One region of the [Rhizobium] kunmingense genome, then DNA from elsewhere that is predicted to be linked to it. Evidence: predicted binding sites of a transcription regulator. Region 1 holds the regulator's gene; each other region holds the start of a gene.
What was found. Region 1 encodes LexA, which represses DNA repair genes until DNA is damaged. Its sites were predicted from a motif close to TGTTCNNNNTGTGTTCNG; they were not measured.
Positions count from the first base shown of each region.

Region 2: the regulator LexA is predicted to act here: its motif matches at 1,521-1,538, upstream of AC0JZ4_RS01640 (PA0069 family radical SAM protein).
Region 3: the regulator LexA is predicted to act here: its motif matches at 3,510-3,527, upstream of AC0JZ4_RS03580 (DNA recombination protein RmuC).
Region 4: the regulator LexA is predicted to act here: its motif matches at 5,115-5,132, upstream of dnaE (DNA polymerase III subunit alpha).

Region 1 is NZ_CDRNXG010000001.1:2,829,934-2,837,217, reverse strand. It holds gene kdsA (3-deoxy-8-phosphooctulonate synthase) at 1-525, opposite strand, end outside; gene AC0JZ4_RS13680 (VOC family protein) at 529-1,401, opposite strand; gene lexA (transcriptional repressor LexA) at 1,600-2,319, shown strand; gene AC0JZ4_RS13670 (ComEC/Rec2 family competence protein) at 2,300-4,972, opposite strand; gene gltA (citrate synthase) at 5,308-6,597, shown strand; gene lpxB (lipid-A-disaccharide synthase) at 6,627-7,284, opposite strand, start outside.
Region 2 is NZ_CDRNXG010000001.1:299,357-306,640, forward strand. It holds gene AC0JZ4_RS01625 (4-(cytidine 5'-diphospho)-2-C-methyl-D-erythritol kinase) at 1-308, shown strand, start outside; gene moaB (molybdenum cofactor biosynthesis protein B) at 305-847, shown strand; gene AC0JZ4_RS01635 (glycosyltransferase family 2 protein) at 955-1,470, opposite strand; gene AC0JZ4_RS01640 (PA0069 family radical SAM protein) at 1,598-2,755, shown strand; gene AC0JZ4_RS01645 (ribonuclease HII) at 2,981-3,643, shown strand; gene AC0JZ4_RS01650 (F0F1 ATP synthase subunit B) at 4,202-4,681, opposite strand; gene AC0JZ4_RS01655 (F0F1 ATP synthase subunit B) at 4,685-5,338, opposite strand; gene AC0JZ4_RS01660 (F0F1 ATP synthase subunit C) at 5,559-5,786, opposite strand; gene AC0JZ4_RS01665 (F0F1 ATP synthase subunit A) at 5,857-6,609, opposite strand; gene AC0JZ4_RS01670 (AtpZ/AtpI family protein) at 6,669-7,016, opposite strand; gene AC0JZ4_RS01675 (cell wall hydrolase) at 7,265-7,284, opposite strand, start outside.
Region 3 is NZ_CDRNXG010000001.1:705,336-712,619, forward strand. It holds gene dapE (succinyl-diaminopimelate desuccinylase) at 1-578, shown strand, start outside; gene AC0JZ4_RS03560 (hypothetical protein) at 562-1,158, shown strand; gene truA (tRNA pseudouridine(38-40) synthase TruA) at 1,166-1,930, opposite strand; gene fmt (methionyl-tRNA formyltransferase) at 1,930-2,877, opposite strand; gene def (peptide deformylase) at 2,931-3,446, opposite strand; gene AC0JZ4_RS03580 (DNA recombination protein RmuC) at 3,560-4,771, shown strand; gene AC0JZ4_RS03585 (ribokinase) at 4,823-5,734, shown strand; gene AC0JZ4_RS03590 (nucleoside hydrolase) at 5,798-6,739, opposite strand; gene AC0JZ4_RS03595 (Hsp20 family protein) at 6,919-7,284, shown strand, end outside.
Region 4 is NZ_CDRNXG010000001.1:3,467,093-3,474,376, reverse strand. It holds gene AC0JZ4_RS16845 (ABC transporter ATP-binding protein) at 1-345, shown strand, start outside; gene AC0JZ4_RS16840 (beta strand repeat-containing protein) at 774-5,021, shown strand; gene dnaE (DNA polymerase III subunit alpha) at 5,407-7,284, shown strand, end outside.

The DNA.
Region 1 (7,284 bases):
GCGCTCGCACAGCATGACATTGCCGTTGCCGCTTTCGAGGAATTTCGCCTGTACGTTCTTCATGTCCCAGGGGGCCAGGAACTGGCCCTTCTTGACGTTGATCGCGCGACCGGTCTTGGCGGCCGCGACGAGCAGATCCGTCTGGCGCGACAGGAAGGCAGGGATCTGCAGAATATCGACCGTCTCGGCAACGATGCTGCACTGTTCCTCGGTGTGGATGTCGGTCAGCACCGGAAATCCGAATTCCTTCTTGAGGTCGGCGAAGATTTCCATCGCATTCTCAAGCCCGATGCCGCGCTTGCCAGCGATCGACGTGCGGTTCGCCTTGTCGAAGGAGGATTTGTAGACGAGGCCGACACCGAGCTTGTCGCAAAGTTCGACAAGCGTTCCGGCGATCATGAAGGCATGCTCGCGGCTTTCCATCTGGCAGGGCCCCGCAATCAGCGACAATCGTCCGGCATTGGAAAAGACGACCTTCTTCGTGCCCTCGCCGACGGAAACTTCTGATTTGGGGGAAACTGCCATTGTCTATTCCTCGAAGCCGAACATGACGCCCTGCCCGGCTGCCGGCTGCACGAGCACACGGCCATCCCGGCGGATGAATGCGACGTCATTAGCAGCAAGGATGATCTCTGTCACGGCCAGATCGGCGGAGCGAAAAATCAGAACCTTGCCATAAAACCCCGCAGCCGACGGATCGAATTGCAAGCCGAATTCATGGTCGAGCTGCCCTTCACCGAGAACCCGGACGCGGCCATTCTCGGCAGCAAACACCAGACCCGCCTCGGTTTCTTCCGCCTCCGCGCCAAGCACCTGGACAAGCAGCGGCACAGAGGATGAGGGATCGCGCGCCGCGAGCACCACCTCCTTGAGGCCGGTTACCGAATTCGCATGGATGCGTAAGTTGCCCATATCCTGAGGGAATGAAACCACACGCTGACAGGCGAAGGCAAAGAAATCCGGAGCCGCAGCATCCGCCGCAAAGGCGAGCCTGAAGCGGCCCTCCGCCTCATCACCATCCGGAGACTTTATGACGCGCGAAAATTCCAGCACCTCGCCCGCCGATACTCCGGCTGCGACAAAGCGTTGATCATCAGCCTCGGCATCATCACTGGCCACGACCAGCGCCGAAAGCCCCTGCCTCCCACGCTTCCCCCTGAATGCGACATCACGCGCCACGAAAACATTGCCGCGCTTGGCAGCTGCACCCGCCTTGCGCCGGTCCGCCAGCGCCAGCGGCTCCAGATAGATGCCGTCATCGAGGAAGACACAGGCGTTAGACGTCCCGAACGGATGCAGGGCATCGGGCGCCACCGTAAAGCCCAGCGCCGACAACCGGCCGCGCGCCGCAGCTAGATCGCAGACCGGCAATACGAGATGATCGATTTTCTTCGCAGTCACGCATGTCCCCCAGACATTTGTTAGCTGGAAGCTAGATTGGTCAGACAACCGACAAGCGCAAGTCCCTTTAAGCGGACAAATGGATCTGCCATTTCAGAAAGTTATGAAATCTCCACCCAAATTTAAGGACTTGCGGAACACATATGGAACATATAGTGTCCGTTCTGCATTTGTTTCAAAATCCGAAGGTGCGCATCCATGCTGACTCGCAAGCAACAGGAACTGCTTCTTTTCATCCACGAGCGGATGAAGGAGTCCGGCGTACCGCCTTCCTTCGATGAAATGAAGGATGCGCTCGACCTCGCATCCAAGTCGGGTATTCACCGCCTGATCACGGCGCTGGAAGAACGCGGCTTCATTCGCCGCCTGCCGAACAGGGCGCGCGCGCTCGAAGTCATCAAGCTGCCGGAAGCCTATGTGCCAAGCCTGCAGCCGAAGCGCGGCTTCTCCCCGAGCGTCATAGAGGGAAGCCTCGGCAAGCGTCCGGTCGAGCCCGCAGCACCTGCTCGATCCGCGCCGCTTGAGGATGCCACCTCCGCAAGCGTTCCGGTCATGGGCCGCATCGCCGCCGGCGTACCGATCTCGGCAATCCAGAACAACACCCACAATGTTTCCGTTCCGATCGAGATGATCGGCACCGGCGAACATTACGCGCTCGAGGTCAAGGGCGACTCTATGATCGAGGCCGGCATTCTCGACGGCGATACCGTGATCATTCGCAACGGCAGCACCGCCAATCCAGGCGACATCGTCGTGGCACTCGTCGATGACGAGGAAGCGACGTTGAAGCGTTTCCGCCGCAAGGGGGCATCGATCGCGCTCGAAGCGGCAAACCCGGCCTATGAGACCCGCATCTTCCCGCCCGATCGCGTCAAGGTGCAGGGCAAGCTGGTCGGCCTTATTCGCCGCTATCACTGAGACCGGGCTGACTGGTCTCCGCAGCATCACCAGACGGTGACATGGCCGTATTTGTTATGGGCACGCCGCCTGCGCGTCCGGTTGCGTCATTCGTTGCTGCGCCGGCGCTCGATGGCTGCGTGGCAAAACCGTTTGCCTCGATGGCGGCTGCAAGCCATCCGGGCAGGCTCGGGTCATATCGGTTCCCTCGCCAGTCATACTGGCGATGTATGGCCCACGGTCGTTGCGTGCCGGCAAATGACGGCGTGATTTTCCAGTTCCGGTGATCATCGATGCCATGAGCGCGGTCCGGCAGCGCGATTTCCAACGCACCGGTTTTCCTGAGCGTGGCGCCTGAAAGAAGCAGGGTACCGGATCGGCATTGATCGAAACGCGCCCTGGGAGCGATGACAAGATCAGCCACATCACAGGCCGCACCGACATAACGGCCATCGTCGAGCGCAATCACGAGCATCCCTTCCTCCGGTCCGGACTTCTGGTCCGACGCATTCGGCTCGCGCAGACCTCCGGCGTTGTCGCGAACGCGGTCCTCACCGATGCGCAGGCCGCACCAGGCCTTGGCCTCGCAGGAGAAACGAGGAGCCGTCAAGGAAGCCATGCGCCGGCGCGCAGCCGCCACGAGATCGTCCGCCAACCTCTCGTCGCCCGCCCCTTCAGGGGCAACAGTCGGAGATGGCGAAGGGTGAACCGTTTGCAACGCGGCAGCCGGGTCGAGCATGACAGGCTTGATCGGCTCAGGCAGACCAAGGGCCCTCGTCCACTGGTCGAAGACGAAGGCGGATGGGCGGGTGCGATTGACCGTCACAAGGCTCCGGTCGCGATAGGCAATGAGTGTACCGTCCTCCGAGACGAGAAGGGTGGATCCGGCATGTGAGCCGCCCTGAACAAACAGCACCAAGGCGGCGATCAGAAACGGCACGCCTGCGAGCCGAAGGCGGGTCCGCAGCAAGGCCAGCAACAACATGCCGGCCACGCCGAGCGGCAGAAACAACGCCTGCTGCTGGCCGACCAGGGCATCGCCGCGCCAACCGGCAACCGTGTGCGCGATCGCGATCACCCATTCCAGTCCCTTCGCCATCAGTGCGATAAAAGGCCCATCAAGCCCCAACGGCATCAAAAGCATGGCAACAAGCCCGGCCGGCATGACCATGAAACTGATGATCGGCATGGCGGCAAGATTGGCAGCAAGCCCATAGGTCGAAATCCGGTGAAAATGCTCGATCGAAAAGATCGCCGTGGCAAGGCTGCCGATCAACGAGGTCAGCACGATGCCGCCGACGAAGCGAGAGGATGCGGCAGCGCCCGTCACCAGAGGGTGACGAAACGGCAGCGGTTCGTGCACGCGCCGCCTTGCCCGCTCCGCCCAGAGCGCATACCCGGCCACCAGTGCAGCCGTGGCCGCAAACGACATCTGGAAACTCGGCCCCAGAATTTCCGATGGTGTCCAGGCGAGAATGATCAATGCCGAAAGCGCGACATTGCGCAGGCTGATCGACGCACGGTCGAGAAGCACGGCGACGAGCATGACCGCCATCATGATATAGGCACGCTGGGCCGAAACACCGAAGCCGGAAATCAGGTAGTAGCAGGTGACCATCGCAAGCGCACCGCACGCCGCGATCTTCTTGACCGGCAAGGCCTGCGAGACGGCGGGAGACAGAGCGAGGGCCGTGCGCAACCCGACGAAGCAGATGCCGGCGGCCAGCGCCATGTTGAGGCCGGAGATCGCGACGATATGCGCAAGCCCCGACAGCCGCAGAGCCTCGACCGTGTCCTCGGAGATCGCTCGTCTCTCGTCGGTGACAATCGCCGCCGCAAACGCGCCTGCATCGCCCGGAACCTGTTGCCGGATACGGTTGCCGATATCGGCCCGCAGCGCAAAAAGCCATCGTTCCGCCATCTGCCACAGGCCATCCGGCAATGGTTGAGCCGCATGCGCGACCGGGGCCGAATAGAAAAAGCCAACTGCACCTATGCCATCGAAATAGGCAGAAAAGGCAAAATCATGAAGGCCCGGCAATGCCGGCCCGGAGGGCGGCGAAAGACGCGCGCGGCCGGATATCACTGCGCCGTTGTCGAAGGGCGTATGCGCGCGCCTTGCAACCAGCGTCACCGTGCCCGGCGGTCGGCGAAGCCGCGGATTGGCTGTCTCCAAGAGGCTCACCGTGTAACGCATCCGTCCAGCACCTGTGACCTCGCCTCGCTCCACCCGTCCGACGATATCGGTCGTCACCGACGTATCGAGAATAACGGTCGCGTTCCGCCGGCTCTCCAGCGCGGCGAGACTCATGCCGCTCAAGAACAGTCCGAGCGTCAACAGCAGAGCACGCAGCCAACCGGCGCGCGTGAAGGGAACGGCCCCTAAAATCAGCGATGCGATGCCGGTCGTCGCGACGAAGGAGGGTTCGGCGGGCAGGAGAAACCAGAACGCGGCTCCCGCCCCTATCGCCACCGGCACCCAAAGAAAACCGTGGCCGTACTGCCTCTCCTTCTCGACGAGCGCAGCGATTGCCGCTGGCGCCGCATTGACCAGCGCGGAAAGCCGATGGAAGTGAGAGGCATTTCGCCCGGCCGGCCTTGGATGCAGCGGAAAGCGCGCCGTTGAAGTGCCACGCACGAGCGGCAAACTCGAGGAGAGCTCATGCAGAAACACTCCGGCTGAAGCCTCCTCCGGCCGGCTCAGGTGCAATTTTTCGCTAACCTTGTCCATAGCGGAAACCAGCCCCGTCAGCCTCCGGAGAATACAACCTGGGCGTTCTTTTCGCCTGCGTCAACCTGACGCACAGGGCCTGGAGGAATTTCGACGAAACCGGATTACAACAGAGGGTTGGCGATAACCGGCATGGTTGATGCCTAATATGTTTCCGCGCTGCACAAATTGCCGTCAGGAACGCTTGGCAGAGGCTTTCGGATCATATAGCTAATCGTGACGCTTTATGCTTGTGGCGCTTTCAAGGCGCCATCCCGCCAACCGGTTGGAGGATCAGAATGACGGAAATAAGCGCAAATCTCGCTCTCGGTGAAAAGTCGGTTGAACTGCCGGTTCGCTCCGGATCGATCGGCCCGGATGTCATCGATATCGGCGCGCTCTACAAGAACACCGGGGCTTTCACCTACGACCCTGGATTTACTTCGACCGCTTCCTGTGAATCGAAAATCACCTATATCGATGGTGACGAAGGCGTGCTTCTGCACCGCGGTTACCCGATCGAGCAGCTGGCCGAACAGGGCGACTTCCTCGAAACCTGTTACCTGCTTCTCTACGGCGAACTGCCGACCGCCGCCCAGAAAAAGGATTTCGACTATCGCGTGACACATCACACGATGGTTCACGAGCAGATGAGCCGCTTCTTCACCGGCTTCCGCCGCGACGCCCATCCGATGGCTGTCATGGTCGGCACGGTCGGCGCGCTCTCCGCCTTCTATCATGACTCAACCGACATCACCGATCCGCACCAGCGCATGGTCGCATCGTTGCGCATGATCGCGAAGATGCCGACGATCGCGGCGATGGCCTATAAGTACCATATCGGCCAGCCCTTCGTGTATCCGCAGAACAATCTCGACTACTCGTCGAACTTCCTGCGCATGTGCTTTGCCGTTCCGTGCGAAGAGTACAAGGTGAACCCGGTTCTGGCCCGCGCCATGGACCGCATCTTCATCCTGCATGCCGACCACGAACAGAACGCGTCGACCTCGACGGTGCGCCTGGCAGGCTCGTCCGGTGCAAATCCGTTCGCCTGCATCGCTGCCGGCATTGCCTGCCTCTGGGGCCCCGCACATGGCGGCGCCAACGAAGCAGCGCTCAACATGCTGCAGGAAATCGGCACGGTCGACAAGATCCCGGAATACATCGCCCGCGCCAAGGACAAGAACGATCCGTTCCGCCTGATGGGCTTCGGCCACCGCGTCTACAAGAACTACGATCCGCGCGCCAAGATCATGCAGAAGACCACGCATGAGGTTCTCGGCGAACTCGGCCACAAGGACGACCCGCTTCTGCAGGTCGCCATGGAGCTGGAGCGCATCGCCCTGACGGACGAGTACTTCATCGAGAAGAAGCTCTATCCGAACATCGACTTCTATTCGGGCATCACGCTGAAGGCGATGGGCTTCCCGACGACGATGTTCACTGTGCTCTTCGCGCTTGCCCGCACCGTCGGCTGGATCGCCCAGTGGAACGAGATGATCGAGGACCCGCAGCAACGCATCGGCCGTCCGCGCCAGCTCTATACCGGCGAACCGAAGCGCGACTACGTGCCGCTCACCAAGCGCTGATAAAGACGCAGCCACAAACAAAAACCCGGTCAGAAACGACCGGGTTTTTTTTTGGAGAGAAGATCAAGGACGGCACGCGCCGAAGCCTCGCCCGGTGGCACCGGCACCTGCAGGCGCTGCCACGCAAGCGCGTAACCGTCGAGCATAGCCCGGCGCTGGGGCGTGTCCTGCGACAGTCTTTCCACCCAGCGGCAAAGGCTTCCCGGCCGCACGACCTCGTTGATATATTCCGGCACGACCGGATAATCGGCGATCAGGTTGGGCAGCGCGCCTGTCCAGATCTTGATCTTGCCGGCCAGGAGCTTGATCAGCCAGTCAGTCTTGTAGGCGGAAACGACCGGGACGGTGGCAAGGCCGAGTTCGAGGAGGACGGTGCCTGACGCAGCCATTGCCGCGTCGGCCTCGGCAAAGGCCCGCCACTTGCCCTCGCTGTCCGTCGTCACCTCTACGGAAACCGGCAGGCTCGCCACCATTTCACGCACCATCGCCTCGCGGCGCGGAACGGTCGGCAGCACGAAGCGCGCCTTGCCATTGCGGTTTGAAAATTCCCGCGCGGCCTCGCCGAAGACCGGCAGCAGGCTCTTGATTTCCGCCCCGCGCGAGCCGGGCAGAAGCAGGATCGTCTTCTCCTCGGACGCGGCCTTGGGAGCCTTCGCGGCCCGCAGGCCGCGTACTTTCAGAAGATCC
Region 2 (7,284 bases), 2.5 Mb from region 1:
CATTCCGGCAATTGCCGACCAAGACCAACCCGCCGATCCCGCCGCTTCGTGGCGACTGGCGCTCCGAGCTTGCCGCCATCCGCAACGATCTCGAACCGGTTGCCCGTGCGCTTGCGCCTCAGATTGCCGAACTTTCCGACATGATCGCTGCGCAAGGCGCATGGCTGACGCGCATGTCCGGCTCCGGCGCCACCTGCTTCGGCCTGTTCGAGACGCAAGCGGAGGCAGAGCGGGCGGCGGAAAACCTTCGCCGCGAGCGCCCCGACTGGTATTTTGCCGCAGCAGAGACGAAAGGAACACGATCATGATCGGCCTGGACGAGACCCGCGCCTTCATTCCGCTCGGCATTGCCGTCATGACCGTGTCGGACACGCGCACGCTCGACAACGACAAGTCCGGCCAGACGCTTGTCGATCGCATCGAGGCCGCAGGCCACAGGCTTGCGGCACGCGCCATCGTGACCGACGACAAGGCAAAGATCGCCGATCAGGTGACCGCCTGGACGCTCGATGAAACCGTAGACGTCGTCATCACCACCGGCGGCACGGGCTTTACCGGCCGCGACGTGACGCCCGAAGCACTCGAGCCGCTGTTCGAAAAGCGGATGGACGGGTTTTCCGCAGTCTTTCACCGGATTTCCTACGACAAGATCGGCATCTCTACGATCCAGTCGCGTGCCACGGGCGGTGTCCTGAACGCCACCTATATCTTCGTGCTGCCCGGCTCCCCCGGCGCCTGCAAGGATGCCTGGGACGGGATATTGAAGGCGCAGCTCGACTACCGCCACATGCCCTGCAATTTCGTGGAAATCATGCCGCGTCTGGACGAGCATCTGCGTCGCGGCTAAAACACGCCGCGATCTTTCAGATCCGTTTGCCGTGCTTCTGCTTCTTTTTGCGCATGTCTTCATCCCGAAACCGGTGACCACTTTCGGGAGACGTGCTGGCTCGCTGATCAGCGCTCCGCCATCACCCAGGCCGGAATGAGTTCACTCGAAAGCTTCGCCGGTTTCTGGCCCCTGGCCAGCGCTTCCAGATCCATGCCGGACCTGGCGGCGGCGATGGCGTTCTTCTTCGGCACCAGCAGGCCCTGTTGCAGCGGCGGCACGGTGCGGCCGATGCGCTTGAGGAAAGGCCGGCGATAGTTGCGCGACGGGGAGAACCGCGCCGGCTGCTTCATCAGCGCCAGATATTCCATCACCTCGTCGATCCAGCCGCTTTGCGGGCGCGCGCCCGGCTCCAGCAACAGCAGCCATTCGCCGCGCGCACTGCGCACTATGTCCTTGATATCCCAATGACCATGGAACCGGCAGCCGGCTGCATCCGCCACGCGGGACGAGCCATCGCGCGAGCCGTGATCGAGTATGATCACGTCACTCACCAGCCCCTCCACCGCGGCCGTGACGAGGATCGAAAGCGTCTGCGCCAGCTCGGCTTCCTGGTCCCTGCATTCCATCAAAACAGTCAGCATTTCCGACCCTTACCGCATCGCAACAGAGAATGCCAGCAAGGAACAAAGTTTGTTCTTGCAATGTTCTATTTTCGAGAGTAGGAATTTAATCATCGAACGCGGGAAACGATCTCGCCAGGAGCCCTCCATGACCGAGCTGTCTGATCTCAGGCAGGGTGCGTTTGCGCCCGCCCATACGGCTGACATTGCCGACGCGCTGGTACAGTCCTCCGGTCTGCGGATCGATATCGACAGGCGGCGCGGACGCGGTGCGGGATTGAACCCGAGCGGCCGTTTCGAGGACGAACGCCGCGAGGCTTTCGACGATGGCTGGCAAACGATCGAGGCGCTGGAAGCGTTTCGTACCGAGGTGCAGGTGGAGAAGCCGAAGACGGCACTGACCCGCAACGATTCCCCCGACCTTCCCTTCGACCGGTCGGTCAATCCCTATCGTGGCTGCGAGCACGGCTGCATCTATTGCTTCGCCCGACCGAGCCACAGTTTCATGGGCCTGTCTCCGGGGCTGGATTTCGAGGCAAAGCTGTTTGCCAAGCCGGATGTGCCGCGACTTCTGGAGCGGGAATTGAGCAAGCCCGACTACAAGGTCAGGGCAATCGCGATCGGCACCAATACCGACCCCTACCAGCCGATCGAGCGGGAATGGCGGATCATGCGCCAGATCCTCGAAGTGCTTAACAAGGCCAACCATCCCGTCGCGGTCGTGACCAAGTCGGCGCTGGTGATGCGCGATATCGACATTCTCTCCGAAATGGCCTCGAAAGGGCTCGCCAAGGTCGGCATTTCGGTGACGACGCTCGACCGCAAGCTGGCGCGCACGATGGAGCCGCGCGCCTCGACACCGGCCAAGCGGCTCGAAGCAATCAAGGCGTTGACGGAGGCCGGCATTCCGACCGCCATCATGGCCTCGCCGATCATCCCGGCGCTGAACGACCACGAGATCGAACGTATTCTCGAATCCGGCCATGCGGCGGGTGCGCGCGAGGCAAGCTATGTGCTGCTGCGCCTGCCGCTGGAAGTGGCGCCTCTGTTCCGCGACTGGCTGTTGCGCAATTATCCGGATCGCTACCGGCATGTCATGTCGCTGATCCGTTCGATGCGCGGCGGCAAGGATTACGACGCCGAGTTCGGCAAGCGGATGAAGGGCACCGGCCCCTATGCCTGGCAGATCAGTCGCCGCTTCGAGATGGCGACCAAGCGGCTGGGCCTGACCCGGCGCGGCATGCCGCTGCGCGACGACCTGTTCCTCCGCCCCAGTGGCGGCGGCGTCCAGCTTTCGCTTTTATAAGGAGACCAATGATCAACAGACACGAAACGCCCAGGAAGCGCTGAGCAATTCCCGCCAGATCTCGGCGCATCCTTCCTATCGCATTTCATTGGTTCTCGGTTCGGTTTCCCCGCCTACAGCCCACCCGAGACCTTTGCCCCGGCCACCGCGTTCCCCGGTGGACAGCGAAGCCGCACTCGCTTCCGGGGCTTGCAGGAGATCGGGACGGCGTGCGAGCTTGCCGCCATGTTCGCTCGCACGCCGCCCGATTCTCCGATGCCTTCCGATAATGTCCTGACCTGCGATTTCAGCCTCGAGCTTGCCGCACGCGATGCCGGTCACTGGCCGGTCGCCGGAACCGACGAGGCGGGCCGAGGGCCGCTTGCAGGTCCGGTCGTCGCTGCCGCCGTCATCCTCGACCCGGACAATATCCCGGTCGGGCTCAACGATTCCAAGAAACTCTCCCTGAAGCAGCGCGAGCAGCTGTTCGAGGCGATCATGGCGACGGCGCATGTCTCGATCGCCTCGTCCGGCCCGAAGCTGATCGACGGGATCAACATTCTGCGCGCCAGTCTCGACGCGATGCGCCGCGCGGTCGCAGGATTGCCCATCGCGCCGGCCCATGTGCTCGTCGACGGCCGCGATGTGCCCAAAGGGCTTATCTGTTCGGGCAAGGCCGTGATCAAGGGCGACAGCCGTTCCGTCTCTATCGCCGCCGCCTCGATCGTCGCCAAGGTGACGCGCGACCGGATGATGACCCGCGCCGGCCTCGTCTATCCGGCTTACGGCTTCGGCAAGCATGCCGGCTACGGGACAAAGCAGCATCGTGATGCGATCAGCACGGATGGCCCGTGCGTGCTGCACCGGATGAGCTTTCGGCCGTTGAAGCAGGATGATACCGCTGACTAAGCACTCGACACACACTGCCATCGTCAAGCACGCCAAGGCAGTGCGTTACTTTCTCGAACCCATATGGCCGCACTGGCACCGATCGCGTGGGGTATCGGTACCGACGCCTGCGTCAAGCCGCACATGCGGCCGAAGCAGCCTCTTCCTTTGTCACACATTGCGCTTTGAGGGTTATTCAGCAGATCTGGCGATCGGTAATCCATTCGGCAGCGATGGGCGAATTCGACTAAGGGAAGCCGGCTTCCATAGAAACAACTTATGGGAAAGCCACATATGGGTCCGCTGTGAAGACCTGATCGTCGATGTTACCGCAGATCAATTCGGCGCTGATACCGTGATCGTCACACCTGAGAGCGATTACAGATATAGCGAAAATGGCCATGACGGCGCTTCCCCGTTATCCGTTGCTGCTCGCCATGAAGCCGTTGCCGAATTATGGCCTTGTTGGCTCAAGGCCCGCGCTGAGAATTAGTTTTCTACCGACCTGCGTACATGACCAGACACAAAAAAGCCGGGCGTTTCCACCCGGCTTTTCGAATTCTGCTCTGACCTTATCGATCAGTTGAGACGCGACTGGACCTTGGAGACGGCATCCTTGAAGAGGGCTGTCTGGGTCGGCTTGTCGGTCTTGGTCGAGATGACCTTCTCCGCGGCAGCGATGGCGATGTCGACTGCGGCAGCGCGCACGGCGCCGATGGCGTCGGTCTCGGCCTGCTTGATCTTGGCTTCCGAGACGGCGTTGCGGCGGGCAACGAATTCCTCGGTCTTCTGGCGTGCCTCGTCGGCGAGAAGAGCTGCCTCGCGCTTGGCGGCGGCAACGATCTCTTCGGCTTCGGCTTCGGCTTCCTTGCGCTTCTTCTGGTATTCAGCGAGCAGCGCCTGGGCCTCTTCGCGAAGGCGCTTGGCTTCGTCGAGTTCGCTGCGGATGTTATCCGCACGCTCGTCGAGCGACTTGGCCATCATGCCCGGCACCTTGAGATAGGCGATCAGGATGAGGAAGAGAACGAGGCCGACAAGCGCAAAAAATGTTGCGTCCATGGATCAGGCTCCCGTCTTGGCAGCCGCAACAGCGGCCTTGATGTCGTCGCCGGTCGCCTTGGCGCCAATCAGCTGATCGACAACGGCGGTGGCGGTTTCTTCAGCGATCGTGCCGACGTCGGCAAATGCCTTGGCCTTGATCTCGCCGATGCGGGCTTCGGCAGCGGCAAGCTTGCCGGCCAGTTCGGCCTCGATGGCGGCGCGGTCTGCGGCGGCCTTGGCCTTGGCTTCCTCGCGGGCCGTCTCGGCAATGCCGTTGGCCTTGGAACGGGCCTGGGCCAGTTCCTTTTCATAGGTCTCGACGGCAGCGTCGGCTTCCGCCTTGAGGCGGCCTGCTTCTTCGAGATCGCCGGCGATACGGCTCTTGCGATCCTCGATGATGCCGCCAACGCGCGGTACGATGACCTTCTTCATCAGGATGTAGAAGAGACCGAACGTGATGACGAGCCACAGCAGCTGCGAAGCAAAATGCGTCGGATCGAAGGGCGGAAACACGCCCGAACCATGCTCTGCGCCCTGCGCAACGCCGGTTTCGGTGTGAACCTCGCCCACGGCCGGCGCGGCTTGGCTTTCCCCAGCAGGGGCTGTGCCCGGCGCTGCAGGCGTTTCAGAAGCGGCCGGCGCGGTCTGCGCATGTGCCGGGGTCACGAACATCATCACCTCCAGGTGTATTCCCCCGCATCGCCCCGAAAATCCAAATCGGTTCTCGAAGGGTCCGATACGTAAAACTCTATAAGTCAGAGCGCGGTCCCGAAAGACCCCGAGGGCTCGCCAAAGGCGCCCTGCACTCTAATGTACGGAACCGCGGCGCGCTGATTTCTCAAACGGCCGCGATCCCGATTTCCCGGAGCGGTATAAACCGCCCCGCTGCCCGTTCTTAGACTGCGAAAAGCAGCAGGAGAGCGATGAGCAGCGAGAAGATGCCGAGAGCTTCCGTAACGGCGAAGCCGAATACGAGACGGCCGAACTGGCTGTCAGCGGCAGACGGGTTGCGCAGAGCGCCCGACAGGTAGCTGCCGAAGATGTTGCCGAGGCCGAGTGCCGTGCCGGCCATACCGAAGCAAGCGAGACCTGCGCCGATGAACTTTGCTGCTTCCGCTTCCATGATGAAACTCCTTCGAATGGGTGTTGCGGCTGATGACTGACGCCTTCAGGACGCCAATGGGTAGTTATCCTTAGTGCCCGCCGGGATGGACCGCGTCGTTGAGGTACATGCAAGTCAGTACCGCAAAGACATAGGCCTGGAGGAAGGCGACGAGGAATTCGAGACCGGTCAGGGCGACGGTCATGATGAGCGGCAGGATGGCGCCACCGATGCCGAGCGCGCCAAGGGCGCTGAGCGAGGTGACGAAGCCTGCGAAAACCTTCAGCGTGATGTGACCTGCGAGCATGTTCGCGAAAAGACGAACGGAGAGCGAGATCGGACGCGAGAGGAAAGAAATGATTTCGATGGCAACGACGAGCGGCAGAAGCACGCCCGGAATGCCCGACGGCACGAAGACTTTCAGGAAGCCGAGGCCGTGCTTGTAGAAACCGTAGCCGACGACCGTGCCGATGACGAGAACGGCGAGCGCGAAGGTGACGATGATCTGGCTGGTGACCGTGAAGAAGTACGGGAACATGCCAAGCATGTTGGCGGTCAGCACGAACATGAACAGCGAGAAGACCAGCGGGAAGAACTTCATGCCATGCGAGCCGGCGCCTTCGCGCAGCATGTTGGCGATGAATTCATAGGACATTTCAGCAATCGACTGCGCACGGCCGGGAATAAGGCCCCGCTGCGAGGTTGCGAAATAGAGGAAGCCCGCGGCGCAGGCGACGGTCGCGACCATGAAGAGGGACGCATTTGTGAACGAAAGGTCGATGCCACCGATCTCGATCGGAACGATCTTGCTGATCTGGAACTGATGGATCGGATCGTTTGCCACCGTCTACCTCTTTCGCTGACCGTCGATGCGGTCTGTTGTCGAAACGGCTTGTCGCCGCTTCACTTTATATCTTTGTCGCTTCGTCCCGCCCGGTCCGGTGGCTCTGCCACCATGCCGACGGAACGCAGCACGTTCAAGACGCCTGCACCGAAACCGAGGAGAAGAAGTATGATCATCCCCCACGGCGCGGTACCGGCAAAACGGTCGATCAGATAGCCCAGAATGGCGCCAACAGCGACCGCAGAGATGAATTCGGAGGAAATCTTCAAGCCAAGGGACATGCCCTTGCGGCTTGTTTCAGATTGCGCTGCCCGCTTCGCCTCTGCCGCCTCATCCACCTTCCTGTCAGCCAAGGCTGCGGAAAGGCGTTTGCGGCGGTCTTCCAGACCTTCGTCACGGTCATCCATATTTCGCGTCCTCCACCGCCGACCGGCTCCCAACCGGAAGAACCGGAATCAAAGGGTAGCGAGGGAAATCGCGCCTTCCGGCCCGTCTTTCAAGTCGCGCGCAACATAGTTTTGAGCGCCTGCGTAGTCAAGGCACCGGGCGCGCTTCATACAACGGAAATTAACCCATGCAATTCATGGGCTTAAACCCGACATGAGCGATTGGGGGTAAAACTGGTGCGGGAATCGGCGCGGCTTCGACGCTTGTATCAGCTCCAACCACCACCAT
Region 3 (7,284 bases), 2.1 Mb from region 1:
CCGACAACCCGGTGCGCGGGCTGCTGCCCCTGGCAAACGCGCTGATGGACCCGCCCTTCGACGCGGGTACTGACGAGTTTCCCGCCTCCAATCTGGAAGTCACCTCGGTCGATGTCGGCAATCCGGCGACCAATGTCATTCCGGCCAAGGCGACCTTCTCGTTCAACATCCGCTTCAACGACACCTGGACGGCAGATACGGTGAAGGCGGAGATCATCCGCCGTCTGGATACGGCTGCCGCCGACCAGTCGCTGCGCCCCGACCGCGCGCCGATCGGTTACGACCTCGCCTGGGCCGAGCGCCCGAGCCATGTGTTCCTCACCCGCAACGATGCGCTGACCGGCTCCCTGTCTTCAGCCGTCGAGGTGGTAACCGGAAAGCAGCCGAAGCTTTCAACGACCGGCGGCACGTCGGATGCCCGTTTCATCAAGGACTATTGCCCTGTGGTGGAGTTCGGCCTGGTCGGCCAGACGATGCATATGGTGGACGAGCGCGTCGCCCTTGCAGATCTCGAGACTCTGACCCAGATTTACGGAACCTTCCTCTCCCGCTGGTTCGGCGATGCCATCCTTTCTTGAAGTGAAACTCTATGTCAGCGGCCTCTGGCTGCTTCTGAAGGGCGACCCGCAGGGCCTGCGGCAGCTCGATCTTTCCGATCGCGGCATGATGCGCTCCTTCTGGGCCTTCGTCTGGTGCCTGCCGGCGATGTTCATCTACTGGAACGGCGTCCGCTTCGCCTTCATCGCGGCCAGCCCGCCGGACACAAGGACGGGGCTGCCTTTCTTCGCCCGGCTGTTCCTCATCGAGGCGGTGAACTGGGTTCTGCCGCTCGTGCTGGTCGGCGTGCTCTGCCTGCTGCTTAAGACCGAGCGAAAGTTTACCGCCATCGTAGTGGCGACGAACTGGCTTTCGGTGCCGGTGTCCTACGCCTATGCCATCCTGACGCTGATGCTGTTCCTCATTCCGTTCGCGGCAGGCTTGATCGCACTGCTACAGGTGGCGCTGCTGATCGGCACGATCTTCGCCATTTCGCGACTGGTCAGGCATATCTGCGGGCCGCAGCCGCTAGTCGTCGCCACAGTCCTTCTGGTTCTTCTTATTCCGAGCCTGGTGATCTCGGATCTGCTGCAATCCTATCTCGGCGTGACACCCTATTGAGCACGCCCTAACGGGCGAGTTCGTCGCCTGGATAGTCGACCCGCATGAAGTAAAGCCCCTCGGGCGGTGCAACCGGACCGCATTCCTTGCGGTCACGCGCTTCCAGCGCCCTTCGCACATCCTGTGCCGTGACCTTGCCTTCTCCGGCGATTTTCAGCGTGCCGGCGAACGAACGGATCTGGTTGTGCAGAAAGCTTTGGGCGCTTGCACGGATCTCTATCACCTCGCCGACGCGGGTCACATCCAGCCGGTCGAGGGTCCTGACCGGGCTTTTGGCCTGGCAGTGGGTGGAACGGAACGTGGTGAAGTCGTGGTGACCGACGAGCATCTGGGCGGCCGCCTGCATCGCTTCGTGATCGAGGTCCCTGGCAACCCACCAGGCCTGCCCCGCCTCGATCGCCAGCGGCGACGGCCGGTTGATGATGCGATAGAGATAGTGCCGCTTGACCGCGGAAAAGCGCGCATCAAAACTGTCGTCCACTGCCGCGACATCGATGACGGAAACACGCTCCTTGGCCATCATAAGATGCGCATTGAGCGCATTGCGCAGCTTGAATGGTGCCCAGGCGCGCGCGAGATCCGCGTGAATGACCTGGCCGCGGGCGTGGACGCCCGAATCGGTGCGCCCTGCCCCGCGAATGGAAACCGTCTCACCGGTCAGCGAGCGGATGCCGTTCTGCAATGCAGCCTGTACGGAATGGCCGTTCTCCTGCATCTGCCAGCCGACATAGGATGTGCCGTCATATTCGACGGTCATGCGAAAGCGCGGCATCAGGCCTCCCCGACCGGCAGCTTGGTCCCCTTGGGCAGAGCCGTTCCGCGCAGGAAATCGGCGGCATCCAAAGGTTTTCCACCTGCCTTCTGCAGGCGCTTGAGCCTGACCGCGCCGTCGCCGCAGGCAATTGTCAGGGTATCGTCGAGAACGGTCCCCGGCTCGCCGCCACCTTCCGCCAGTTCGGACGCGAGCACCTTGATACGCTCCGGCTTGCCGTTGATCTCTGCCTCGAACCATGCGCCCGGAAAAGGCGACAGGCCGCGAATGTGATTGTGTACGTCATGCGCGGCCCGAGAGAAATCGATGCGGGTCTCGCCCTTGTCTATCTTGGCGGCGTAAAGCACGCCCTCCTCCGGCTGCGGCGTCAGCGGCAGATCGCCCGCTTCGAGCCGTTCCATCGCCTCGACCATGGCGCGTGCACCGGTGAGCATCAGCTTGTCGTGCAGCTCGCCGGCGGTCATCGCTGCGCCGATGTCGATTTCCTTCGTCAGCGCCATGGGGCCCGTATCCAGGCCCTTTTCCATCTTCATGACGATCATGCCGGTCTTTTCGTCACCGGCCATGATGGCGCGTTGGATGGGCGCTGCGCCACGCCAGCGCGGCAGAAGCGACGCGTGGCCGTTGTAGCAGCCGAGCCTGGTGCCTTCGAGAATAGCGACCGGCAGCAAAAGGCCATAGGCGACGACCACCGCGACATCGGCATCGAAATCCCGAAACGTCTGGCGATCTTCCTCCGCCTTGAAATTCAACGGCGTCAGCACCGGAATACCGAGCAGTTCCGCGGCCTGATGCACCGGCGACTTGGTCAGATCCAACCCGCGGCGACCGGCAGGGCGCGGCGGCTGGCTGTAAACGGCGACGATCTCGTGGCCGGCCTGCTTGAGGCTCTGCAATGTCGGCACCGAAAATTCCGGCGTGCCCATGAAGATGATGCGAAGAGACATGGGACCATAGCGCCTATACGGACGCTCCTCGTTTGCTTTGCGTGGCGGGAAGGCTAGATGACCTTGCCCTTTGCCACCTTGGTGAACTTCTTGATCACCATTTCCCGCTTCAGGCGCGAGATATGGTCGATGAAGAGAACGCCGTTCAGGTGGTCGATCTCGTGCTGGAGGCAGGTGGCCAGAAGGCCGTCGGCTTCCATTTCGTGGCTCTTGCCGTCACGACCGACATAACGAAGGGTGATGGTCGCAGGCCGCTCGACCTCGGCATAATATTCCGGGATCGACAGGCAGCCCTCCTCATAGACGGAACGCTCGTCGGAGGACCGCAGGATTTCCGGGTTGATGATGACCTGCGGCGCCTTCTCCTCGTCTTCGCGGGAGACATCCACGACCAGCATCCGCCTGGCGAGACCGATCTGGATCGCGGCAAGGCCGATGCCGGGGGCATCGTACATGGTTTCCAACATGTCGTCGGCAAGTTTCAACACGTCGGCATCGACCGTCTCTATCGGGGCGGAGACCTGACGCAGCAGCGGGTCGGGAAGAATGATAAGGGGCTTGATCGTCATGTGCCCCCAATAGCGCATCTTTTGTCCATAGGGAACAGGGCATTACGTGGCATTCCCGACAAATGTTCACGCTTTGATCTTTCCAAGGCGGGATGTTCTGCTAGAGTGCAGCCATGAACGACCAGATGACGCAGTTTCTGTCCTCACCGGCCAACGCTCCGATCCTGTTGATCGGCGGCGCTTTTGTCGTGTTCACCGCATTCTTCATCGGCATCTTTGCGCTGCGCAACGGCCGACACGGTGCGGAGGCCGCGCGCCGGACGGCGGATGCCGAAGCACGGCTTGCCGAACTTCTGCGGATGCAGGGAGAAATGCATGGGCGCATGGCGGCCATGGCCGAGACGATCACCAGTCGCCAGGCCGAGCTCAACCACGCGGTCAACCAGAGGCTCGACGGCATGAGCCATCGGCTGGGGTCGACGATTACCGAGCAGACGAAATCCACGCATGAGAACCTGCGCAAGCTGCAGGAGCGGCTGGCAGTGATCGATGCGGCCCAGAACAATATCCAGACACTGGCCAAGGATGTCGTCGGGCTGCAGGCGATCTTATCCAACAAGCAGACGCGCGGCGCTTTCGGACAGGGGCGCATGGAGACGATTGTCGCCGATGGCCTGCCGCAGGGCGCCTACTCCTTCCAGTCACCGCTCTCCAACGGCACCCGGCCGGATTGCGTGATCCGCATGCCGAACGGCGCCCCGCCGCTCATCATCGACGCCAAGTTTCCACTCGAAGCCTGGACAGCGTTTCGCGAGGGCGCATCGCCGGAAGCACGACGCGCAGCCGGCCAGCAGTTCCGTCGCGACATGGAGGTGCATATCAAGGACGTGGCGGAAAAATATCTGATCGCAGGCGAGACGCAGGACACGGTGCTGCTTTTCGTCCCGTCGGAATCGATATTCGCCGAGATCCACGAGCATTTCGACGCTGTCGTTCAAAGGGCCCAGCGCGCACGCGTGGTGATCGTCTCGCCCTCCCTGTTGCTGCTCTCAATCCAGGTCATCCAGGCCGTGCTGCGCGACCAGCGGATGCGCGAACAGGCGCATCTCATTCAGGGCGAGGTCGGCTTGCTGATGGAGGACCTCGGCCGACTGGATGACCGGACGCGCAAGCTGCAGTCGCATTTTCTCGCTGCGGAAAAGGATGTCGAGCAAATCCTGACCTCGACGGAAAAACTGACGCGACGCGGCAACCGGATTTCCTCGCTGGAACTTGAAGCCCCGGCAGCGCGCGACGCGGCGCAGGTTGCCGCGCCACAGCCAGCAGCAAAATCGGTGGAAAGCCGAACCGGGCTTCTCAGGCTGCGGGTGGTTGACGAAGAGTGATCCGCTCGGGCAGTGTCCGCCGATCGAATTCAACCGACAGCAGGCCCGCCCATGATCACCGTCTTCGGCTCCATCAACATGGATCTCATCGCCACCACAAGCGTGTTGCCGAAGCCGGGGGAAACGGTGCCGGGTTCCAGCTTTGCGACGGCGGCCGGCGGCAAGGGCGCCAATCAGGCGCTTGCGGCGCAGCGCGCCGGCAGTGCGGTGCGAATGGTCGGCGCCGTCGGCAGTGACACGTTTGCCGAACCCGCGCTTGCGCTGTTGAAACAAGCGGGCGCCGATCTCTCGTCCGTATCGAGCAGCGAAGAACCAACCGGCACGGCACTCATTCTCGTCGGCGGCGATGGCGAGAACATGATTGCGGTCGTGCCCGGCGCCAATGGCACGCTCACGCCGGAGAACGCGGAGGCGGCCGTCCAGGCGATGCAGGCGGGTGACATTTTGATGTTGCAGATCGAGGTGCCGGCTGCGGCGATCGAGACGGCGCTGAAGGCCGCACGGGAAAAAGGTATTTCCTCGATCCTCAACACCGCGCCCTTTACCGTCGATGCGTCACGGCTGGCCGGTCTTGCCGACATCGTCGTTGCCAATGAGACAGAGTTCGATCTCATCGTCGGCAAGCCTTCCGTCACCGCCGACCAGCGGATCGCAGCACTGCGGGACCTTCATGCCGCGAACGGCCAGACCTATGTCGTCACGCTCGGCGGCGACGGCGTCGTGGCCATCCGCAACGGCGGCATCCTGACTGCGCAGGGGCTGGTTATCGAGCCTGTGGATACGGTCGGCGCCGGAGATACGTTCTGCGGCTATCTGGCCGCCAGCCTCGACCAAGGGATGGATTTCGCAGCCGCCTTGCAGCGGGCAGCGGTGGCCGGCTCGCTTGCCTGCCTTGCACGAGGTGCTCAGCCGGCGATCCCGCTTGCCGACGCTGTGAACAAGGCGATCGGCGCAAGCGCCTGAGGCGTTTGCGCGAAGTTCATCATCAGCAATGACGCGGGGGCCGGCCGGGCTGGTGGTCGCGTCTCAGAGGCGCGCGACGCGCTCGGTCAGCAAGGCGAAGAAGCCGTCTGCGTCGACATGGCGCATGAACGTGGCGTTGCGCTTGCGGTCAGTGACACCCCACCAATCCACCACCGTCATGCCGACCGTCAGTTCCGAGCCTATTTCGATCTCCACATTGCAGTGGCGGCCGGAAAACAGTTCCGGCTTCAGCAGATAGGCAATCACGCTCGGATCGTGCAGGGGCCCACCATCGGAGCCGTATTTCTCGATATCGAAACGCTCGAAGAAGGCGAGCCACTGGACGAGCACCTCTGCCGGGCGCGTGCCGAGTTCGGAGATCTTCGCCACCCGCGCCTTGGTCGTCAGCAACTGATGCGTCACATCCAACGGCATCATGACCGTCGGAATACCGGCGGCAAAGACGATCCCTGCCGCTTCGGGATCGACGAAAATGTTGAACTCGGCGGCAGGCGTGATGTTGCCACCTTCGAAGCAGCCTCCGCCCATCATCACCAGTTCCTGAATCCGTTCGGCGATATCCGGCGCTTTCTGCAGCGCCAGCGCAAGGTTGGTCATCGGGCCAAGCGTGCAGATCGTCACCGTTCCGGCCGGCTCTCGGCGGAGCGTCTCGATGATGAAATCGACGGCGTGGGTCGGCTCGACCTGCATGGTCGGCTCTGGCAGTTCAGCCCCATCCATGCCGGTGCGGCCATGAACATGCTCGGCCGTCACCTGCGGCCGGTTGAGCGGCTTGAGCGCGCCTTCATAGACCTTCGCGTCAGACCGGCCGCATAGTTCGCAGACGATCCGCAGGTTGCGGCTGGTGAAGGAAAGCGGCACGTTGCCGGCAACCGCGCATAGACCAAGGACCTCCAGTTCGTCCGGCGATGCGAATGCCAGCATCAGCGCTGCGGCATCGTCCTGGCCGGGGTCCGTATCGATGATGATCTTGCGTGGCGACATGACTGTTCCCTTCCGATTTCGAGGCGATTGGTGGATGCGGCCAGACGCTTTGTCAAGCGCTCGGAGATATGCCAATCGCCTGCCTCGCCTTGCGATTGCGTCAGCCAATGTCCATATTGGGGCGATACCGGCGTGCCGTTTCGGGCGCCAGCATGGTCGCTTGATACAAGGACTGAACGATGAGCAGAATGACGCCCTTCGCAAGCCCGCTGCTTCTGGGCTTCGATGCGATGGAAAAGACGCTGGAGCGCCTTTCAAAGGCAAACGAAGGCTACCCGCCCTATAATATCGAGCGCGTTCGCGCCTCTTCCGACAGCGGTAACGAGACGCTTCGGATCACGCTTGCGGTGGCGGGCTTTTCCGAAGCGGAGCTGGATGTGACGACCGAGGAAAACCAGCTGCTGATCCGTGGCCGGCAGAGCGAGCAGACAGATCGGGATTATCTCTATCGCGGCATCGCAGCCCGCCAGTTCCAGCGGATCTTCGTACTTGCCGAAGGTATGGAGGTTTCCGCAGCATGGTTAAAGAATGGTCTTCTTTCCGTC
Region 4 (7,284 bases), 640 kb from region 1:
CTGATCGGCGGCCTGACGAAGAACGAGGCGAAGGAGAGGGCGGCACAGCTTCTCGACTACATGCGCATCGGCCACCGCGCCGAGCATCGCCCTTCGGAACTTTCCGGTGGCGAGCAGCAGCGTGTGGCGATTGCCCGCGCGGTTGCCAATGCCCCGCGCGTCCTGCTTGCCGACGAACCGACCGGCAATCTCGATCCGAATACCGCATCCTATGTCTTCGATGCGCTCGAGGCGCTTGTGCGCCAGTCGGGCCTTGCGGCGTTGATCGCCACCCACAACCACGAACTCGCAGCCCGCATGGACCGCCGTGTCACCATCGAAGGCGGCCAGGTCGTCGAGTTCTGATCGCTTAACATCACCTGCCGATCATCGAAGAAACGAGCACAGCCGCTTGTGCCCGAAACGGCTGTGCCGCGCCGGTTTTCATCACGTTGCCACCGCGATCGGTGGGGGGCACCTGAAGCGCCATCGACCTTGCATGCGCAGGCTGCACGCCGCCGATGATGCCCTCCTTTCGCCTCTCCTCACTCATGCCCTCTGCGTGGTTTTTGTCGCGGTGACGTGACAGCCTCAGGCAAGCTAGGACACGTAGAGGTCGTGGCAATCCAGCAGTAGGGGCGGGTGATTCAATCAGCCGGTTTGGTCAGGGTAAGGCAACCGGCGAGACTGCGAGTGGCAACAGGGTGAGAGCGGATCATTATCCCCGGTCTTTTCCTCTTCGTTCTCCGCGGTGATTGAGCGCTGCCTCCCGTTTTGAAGGTCGAGGCTTATCGATGTCCACCGTTTCCGGTCTCACGGTCACCCAGATCCGCAGTCTTCCCGTTTCGGCGGTTGCCGCATGGACCGCAGAAGATGCCGCATCGCTGAATTCCGCCCAGGTCGGAGCGCTCAATTCCCGCCAGATCGGGGCATTGTCCGAAGATGCTGTCTCGACGCTGTCCACCACCCAGATCCGCTCCATAGCGCCGCGATCGATCGTCGGCTTGACGCTTGACCAGTTGACGGTCCTGTCCACCGACCGCATTTCGAGCCTCGGCACGTCGCAAGTCGCGGCCCTCACGGCAAGCCAGCTGACTGGTCTTTCGGTCGAGCAGACCGAAGCGTTCAAGCCGGAGCAGATCGCGATGATGAGCTCGACGCAGATCGCTGCCTTGAGCGCCGAGGACCTTGCCGCGTTCTCGCCTGCCGATATAGCAGCGATCAAGCCTGCTTCCATGCGCGGCCTCACCGCAGAAAAATTCGCCGGCCTGTCGCCGGAACAGGTCGCGGCGATGAAGCCCGCCCAGTTCGCCGCCCTGAAAGCCGACCAGATAGCAGCCTTCACGGCCGTTCAGATAGCAGCGGTAAAGCCGGAACAGCTCGGCGCGATGACCGCCACCCAGGTGGCAGCCATCAAGGTCGATATGCTTTCGCAACTATCCGGCGCGCAGGTCGCCGGTTTCGGCGCAAGGGGTATCGCAGGCCTGACGGCAACCCAGCTTACGGCGATGTCTACGACTCAGATCGATGCCTTTACGGCAACCCAGCTCGGAGCACTGAGCTCCAAGCAGCTTGGAGGTCTCACCGCCGATCAGGTCGCGGTATTCACGCCGACCGATATCGCCGCCTTGAGCTCTCGGTCGCTGTCGGGAATTTCAGCCGATGTCATGGCATCATTGTCGGGAACGCAGGTTGCCGCATTCACCAATACCCAGATTGCGGCGCTGAAAGCGACCCAGCTTGGCGCGGTCACGCCGGCTCAGGTGGTGTCGCTGACGCCGTTGCAGATCGGGGCGATGACATCGACCCAGATCGCCACCTTGTCGCCCGATGCGATCTCTGCCTTTTCGACGGCGCAGGTCGCAGCAATCGCGGGCAGGGCCATTCCCGGCCTGACAGCCACCCAGCTGGCGGCCATGAGCGTCACCCAGACCGAGGCCTTCACCACCTCCCAGGCCGGTGCCTTCACCACCCGCCAGATGGCTGCCCTCAGTGCCGAGCAATTCGTCAGTTTCTCCGCCGCCGATATCGCGGCCATTCCCGCCTCCGCTTTCTCCAGCGTTCCCGTAGAGAATATTGCGGCGATGAATAGCGAACAGGCCGCAGCCTTGCTGTCGGCCCAGATTACCGCCTTGAAGGCACCGCAAGTGGCGGCCTTCACCGCCACCCAGCTCAGCGCCATGTCGGCCCCGCAGATCCGTGCCTTCACCGGCACCCAGGTTGCGGCCATTCCGGTTGCCAATATTGCGGCTCTGTCGACCGAACAGGTGGCGGCGCTGAACACGCGTGCGGTCAGCGGTCTGACGGTCGAGCAGATGGCAGCCTTCGACCAGATGCAGCTCGATGCGCTGACGACCGCGCAGATCGGTGCGTTGAGTTCGCGCCATCTCGGCGCCATTTCAGCCGAAAAGCTGGAGAATTTCGCGCCGGCGAAGATTGCCGCAATCACCCCCAGCGCACTCAGCGGTTTGCCCGCTGCCGCAATCGGCGCACTGAGCGGCGAGCAGGTGGCGGCTTTGACCTCCGCCCAGATCGCCGTTCTGAAGGTCGACCAGGTTGCCGCGTTGAATCCGGTGCAGGTCGAAGCCTTGTCGACGGCACAGATCCGGGCGCTTTCCGCCGCTCAGGTCGGCGTTTTAACCGTCGAAAGCGTTTCTGCGCTCTCCAACGATCAGCTGGCCGCAATCACGCCCAAAGCCCTGTCCGGCTTGACGGCGGCACAGATTGCCGCGCTGCGGCCGGATAGCATCGGTGCGCTTACGCCTTCGCAGGTCGCGGGTTTCACCTCGACGCAACTCGGCGCCTTCAGCGCCGAGCAGCTGGCAACCTTCTCTCCGGCGAATATTGCCGCAATCACCTCGACGGCGCTCTCCGGCCTGCCGACTCAGCTGGTTGCAGCGCTTGGCCAGGAGCAGGTGGCGGCCTTGACCGCGGCCCAGATAACCGCCTTGACGCCTTCCCAGGTCGGCGCTTTGACATCGACTCAATTGTCGGCCCTGACCCCGACCCAGATCAGATCCCTTTCCGCCAACCAGGTTGTGGCGATACCGACCGCGCAGCTTGCCGTATTCTCCTCCGAGCAGATGGCGGCGCTCAGCAGCAAGGCGATCGCAGCCCTGACCAACGAGCAACTGACCGGGCTGACCTCCGGGCAGGTCGAGGCTCTGACGGCGACCCAGATTGCCGGCATGACCGCGACCCAGATCGCGGCTCTCAAGCCGTCCGACATCGCCCTGTTCTCCGATGAGGAGATGGGCGCGATCAGCGCCGGCGCGATCTCCGGCCTGCCGGTCGAGATCATCTCCTCGCTGTCCACGGCGCAGGTCGCCATCCTGAAAAAGACGCAGGTTGCGGCATTGACGCCGACCCAGGTCGCAGCGCTCGGCCCATCCCAGCTTCAGGTTCTAACGCCCGACCAGATGAGCGGCATGACGGGCGAACAGGTTGCGGCTCTCTCGCCCGCCAACCTTGCAGGACTGTCTCCCGCCCAGTTCGCTGCGCTGCCGGCGAAAACCATCTCCGGACTGACGGCTGACCAGATCGCCGCCATGTCACCCGCCCAGATCGACAGCCTTTCCGCCGCGCAGATCGGCGGCCTCGGCGCCAGCCAGGTCGCAGCGCTGAGCGCAGCACAGCTCGCGACATTCTCCGGCGAGGATCTCGGCCTCTTGTCCGCGGCGGCGCTCGCCGGCCTCACGCCCGACAACGTCGTCAACCTGACGACGGATCAGCTTGCCTCTCTCAAGCCGGCGCAGATCGTCGGCATGCAGCCCGCCCAGATCGCAGCCCTGTCCGCCGGACAGATATCGAGCCTCTCCGCTGCCCAGCTGGCCATCCTTTCCGCCCCGCAGATTGCGGCATTGCCGCTTGATCGCCTTGCCGCCTTCTCCGCCGATCAGATCGCCGCCTTCGGACCGAAGACGATCGCCGCATTGACGCCCACCCAGGTTGCATCGCTGAGCACGGTGCAGCTCAACGCGCTCTCGGCCACCCAGCTGGCGGCCTTGACCGCAACGCAGGTCGGCGCGCTTCTGCCCGAACAGGTAGCGTCGCTTTCGGCGGAAAAGATCGCCGCGATAGGCACCGGCGCTCTGCCGGGGCTGAGCACCGACAATGTCGCGTCCTTGTCGCCGACGCAGTTGCCGGGCCTGACCGCGGCGCAGGTCGCGGCCTTGACGCCGGCCCAGGTCGGCGCGCTGACCGCCTCGCAGATCACGTCTCTGTCGACGGCCCAGATCGCCGCCCTGACCGCGACCCAGTTGCCGTCGCTGAGCGGCGCGGCCATATCGGCCCTCACCAACGAACAGGTCTCCGCCCTGGGTGCGAAGTCTATCGCCGCCCTGACGACCGATCAGATCTCGGTGCTTTCGCCCGCCCAGGTCGATGTCTTCTCCAGGGAGCAGATCGGAGCGCTGAGCGCCGCCCAGATCGGCGCGCTGAGCCCGGCACAGCTCGCAACCTTCTCCAGCACCGATGTCGCAGCGATCAACGTCAAGTCCTTCGGCGGGCTCTCGCCGGAAAGCTTTGCCGCGCTGGACTATGAACAGATGGCCGCCGTTACCAGAGAGCAGATGGCTGGCCTCACCTATTATCAGCTGAAAGCGCTGAGCGCCGATCAGGTGGCGGCGCTGACGCCGACCCAGATCGGCGCGTTCAACTCCATTCAGCTGGCTTCGCTCGGACCGGACCGGATCGCCGGTCTCTCGACAGACCAGATCGCGGCCATCAGCACCCAGGCAATAGCGGGCCTGACAGCCGACCAGATCGCGGCGATGACATCTATCCAGGCAGAGGCATTCACGCCGACGCAGGTGGCAAGCTTCACCGCCGGACAGATTGCCGCCTTCAGCAGCAGCAATCTCACCACATTCTCGACCTCCGACATTTCCTCGATCAGCACCGGTGCGATCGCCGGCCTGTCTCCCTCCGACATCATGAACCTCAAGCTGGAGCAGCTTCAGGCGCTCACCGCCGTCCAGTCTAACGCGATGAATGCCGAGCAGATCCAGGCCGTGATCGACGCATATGAGGCCTATGCGTGACGGTTTGAATTGCCACTGTTTCTGCGGTGGCATTAACCATGAGCGAAATATCGTGTTTCTTGTTTTGTTCTCCTGTTGACTTGCGCACAAAAAGAGAACAAATTAAAAACATAACGAACACGGGAGACAACGATGACCGACCTTCTTCGTGATATTGCCGCATTCGCATCCATCGCGACTTTTGTCGCCAGCCTGTCGATGATCATGATCGCCATGTAGAATTTGAAGCGCCCGGCCTTGCGCAAGCCGTCGGGCGCTTGCCGACTCGAAATTCCTTAGACCCCTGTATTCCTGAAACCCGTTGACCGACGGATTCAAAACTGGACTTGGCGGCTCTGTCCGCCGACAGTAGCCGGACTTGAATCAGTGGTAATGGCGTGAAGATATGGCGGAACAGAAAAGCTCGACAGCTGCGGACGGGATTGTTGGGGAAACGCCCCAATTCGTGCATCTGCGCCTGCATTCCGCCTATTCGCTGCTCGAGGGGGCGTTGCCTCTGAAGAAGGTGCTCGGCAAGGCCGTCTCGGACAATCAGCCCGCGATTGCCGTTACCGACACCAACAACCTCTTCGTCGCTCTCGAATTTGCCCAGAAGGCGATCGGCGACGGCTTGCAGCCGATTATTGGCTGCCAGATGTCGATCGACATGGAAGATCAGGGTGATGAGCGGCGCAACGGCCAGCAGCTCGCCAAACTGCCGACGATCATCCTCCTGGCCGCGACCGCCGAAGGTTATGAACGCCTCGTCGATCTCGTCAGCCGCGCCTATCTCGGTGGCGAAAGCGGTGCCGAGACCCATATCAAGGCGTCCTGGCTCGAAGAGGTGGGAACTGAGGGGCTGATCAGCCTGACGGGGGCCGCTTTTGGTCCGGTCGATCGGATGGTGAAGGAAGGCAACGCTGCCCTGGCCGCAGCGCGGCTCTTGCACCTGAAACAGCTTTTCGGCGATCGCCTTTATGTCGAGTTGCAGCGCCATGGCAATTATGACCGCCGGCACGAGCACCGCATGGTCAGCCTTGCCTATGACCATGAGATACCGTTGGTGGCGACCAACGAGGCCTTCTTCCCGTCGAAGGGCGATTACGAGGCCCATGACGCGCTGATGGCAGTCGCTCATGGCGCGATCGTCTCCGACGACACGCGTTTCCGCCTGACGCCGGACCATTATCTGAAAAGCCGCGAGGAAATGGCGACGCTGTTCGCCGATCTTCCCGAAGCGCTCGAAAACACCGTCGAGATTGCCCGGCGCTGCTCCTTCATCCTGAAAACCCGTGCGCCGATCCTGCCGCGTTTCACCGGTGCGACGGATGATCCGGCCGAAGCCGAGCGGGCAGAAGCGGACGAGCTTCGCCGCCAGTCGGTCGAGGGGCTGGAAAGCCGCATGGCCGAACTTGGGCTGAGCGCCGGCTTTACCGAAAAGGATTACCGCGAGCGTCTCGATTTCGAGCTCGGCGTCATCGAGAAGATGAAGTTTCCGGGCTACTTCCTGATCGTTGCCGACTTCATCAAGTGGGCCAAGAACCAGAATATTCCGGTCGGTCCCGGCCGTGGTTCGGGTGCGGGCTCGCTCGTCGCCTATGCATTGACGATTACCGACGTCGACCCGTTGCGCTTCTCGCTCCTCTTCGAACGCTTCCTCAATCCCGACCGCGTATCGATGCCCGACTTCGATATCGACTTCTGCCAGGATCGTCGCGAAGAGGTGATCCGCTACGTTCAGCGCAAATATGGGCGCGAGCAGGTGGCGCAAATCATCACCTTCGGTTCGCTGCAGGCGCGCGCGGCACTGCGCGACGTCGGTCGCGTGCTCGAAATGCCCTATGGCCAGGTCGACAAGATCTGCAAGCTCGTGCCGAACAATCCGGCCAATCCGACGCCGCTGTCAAAGGCGATCGAGGAGGAGCCGAAACTGCGGGAGGAGGCCGAGGCCGAACCGGTCGTCGCCCGCCTTCTCGATATTGCCCAGAAGATCGAGGGCCTTTACCGCCACGCCTCGACCCACGCTGCCGGCATCGTCATCGGCGACCGCCCGCTGTCGAAGCTGGTGCCGATGTATCGCGATCCGCGATCGGATATGCCCGTCACCCAGTTCAACATGAAGTGGGTAGAGCAGGCGGGGCTGGTCAAGTTCGACTTTCTCGGCCTGAAGACGCTGACCGTGTTGAAGACGGCGGTCGATTTCTGCCGCAAGCGCGACATCCATGTCGATCTGGCCAAGATCCCGCTCGACGACAAGCTGACCTATGAGATGCTCTCGCGCGGC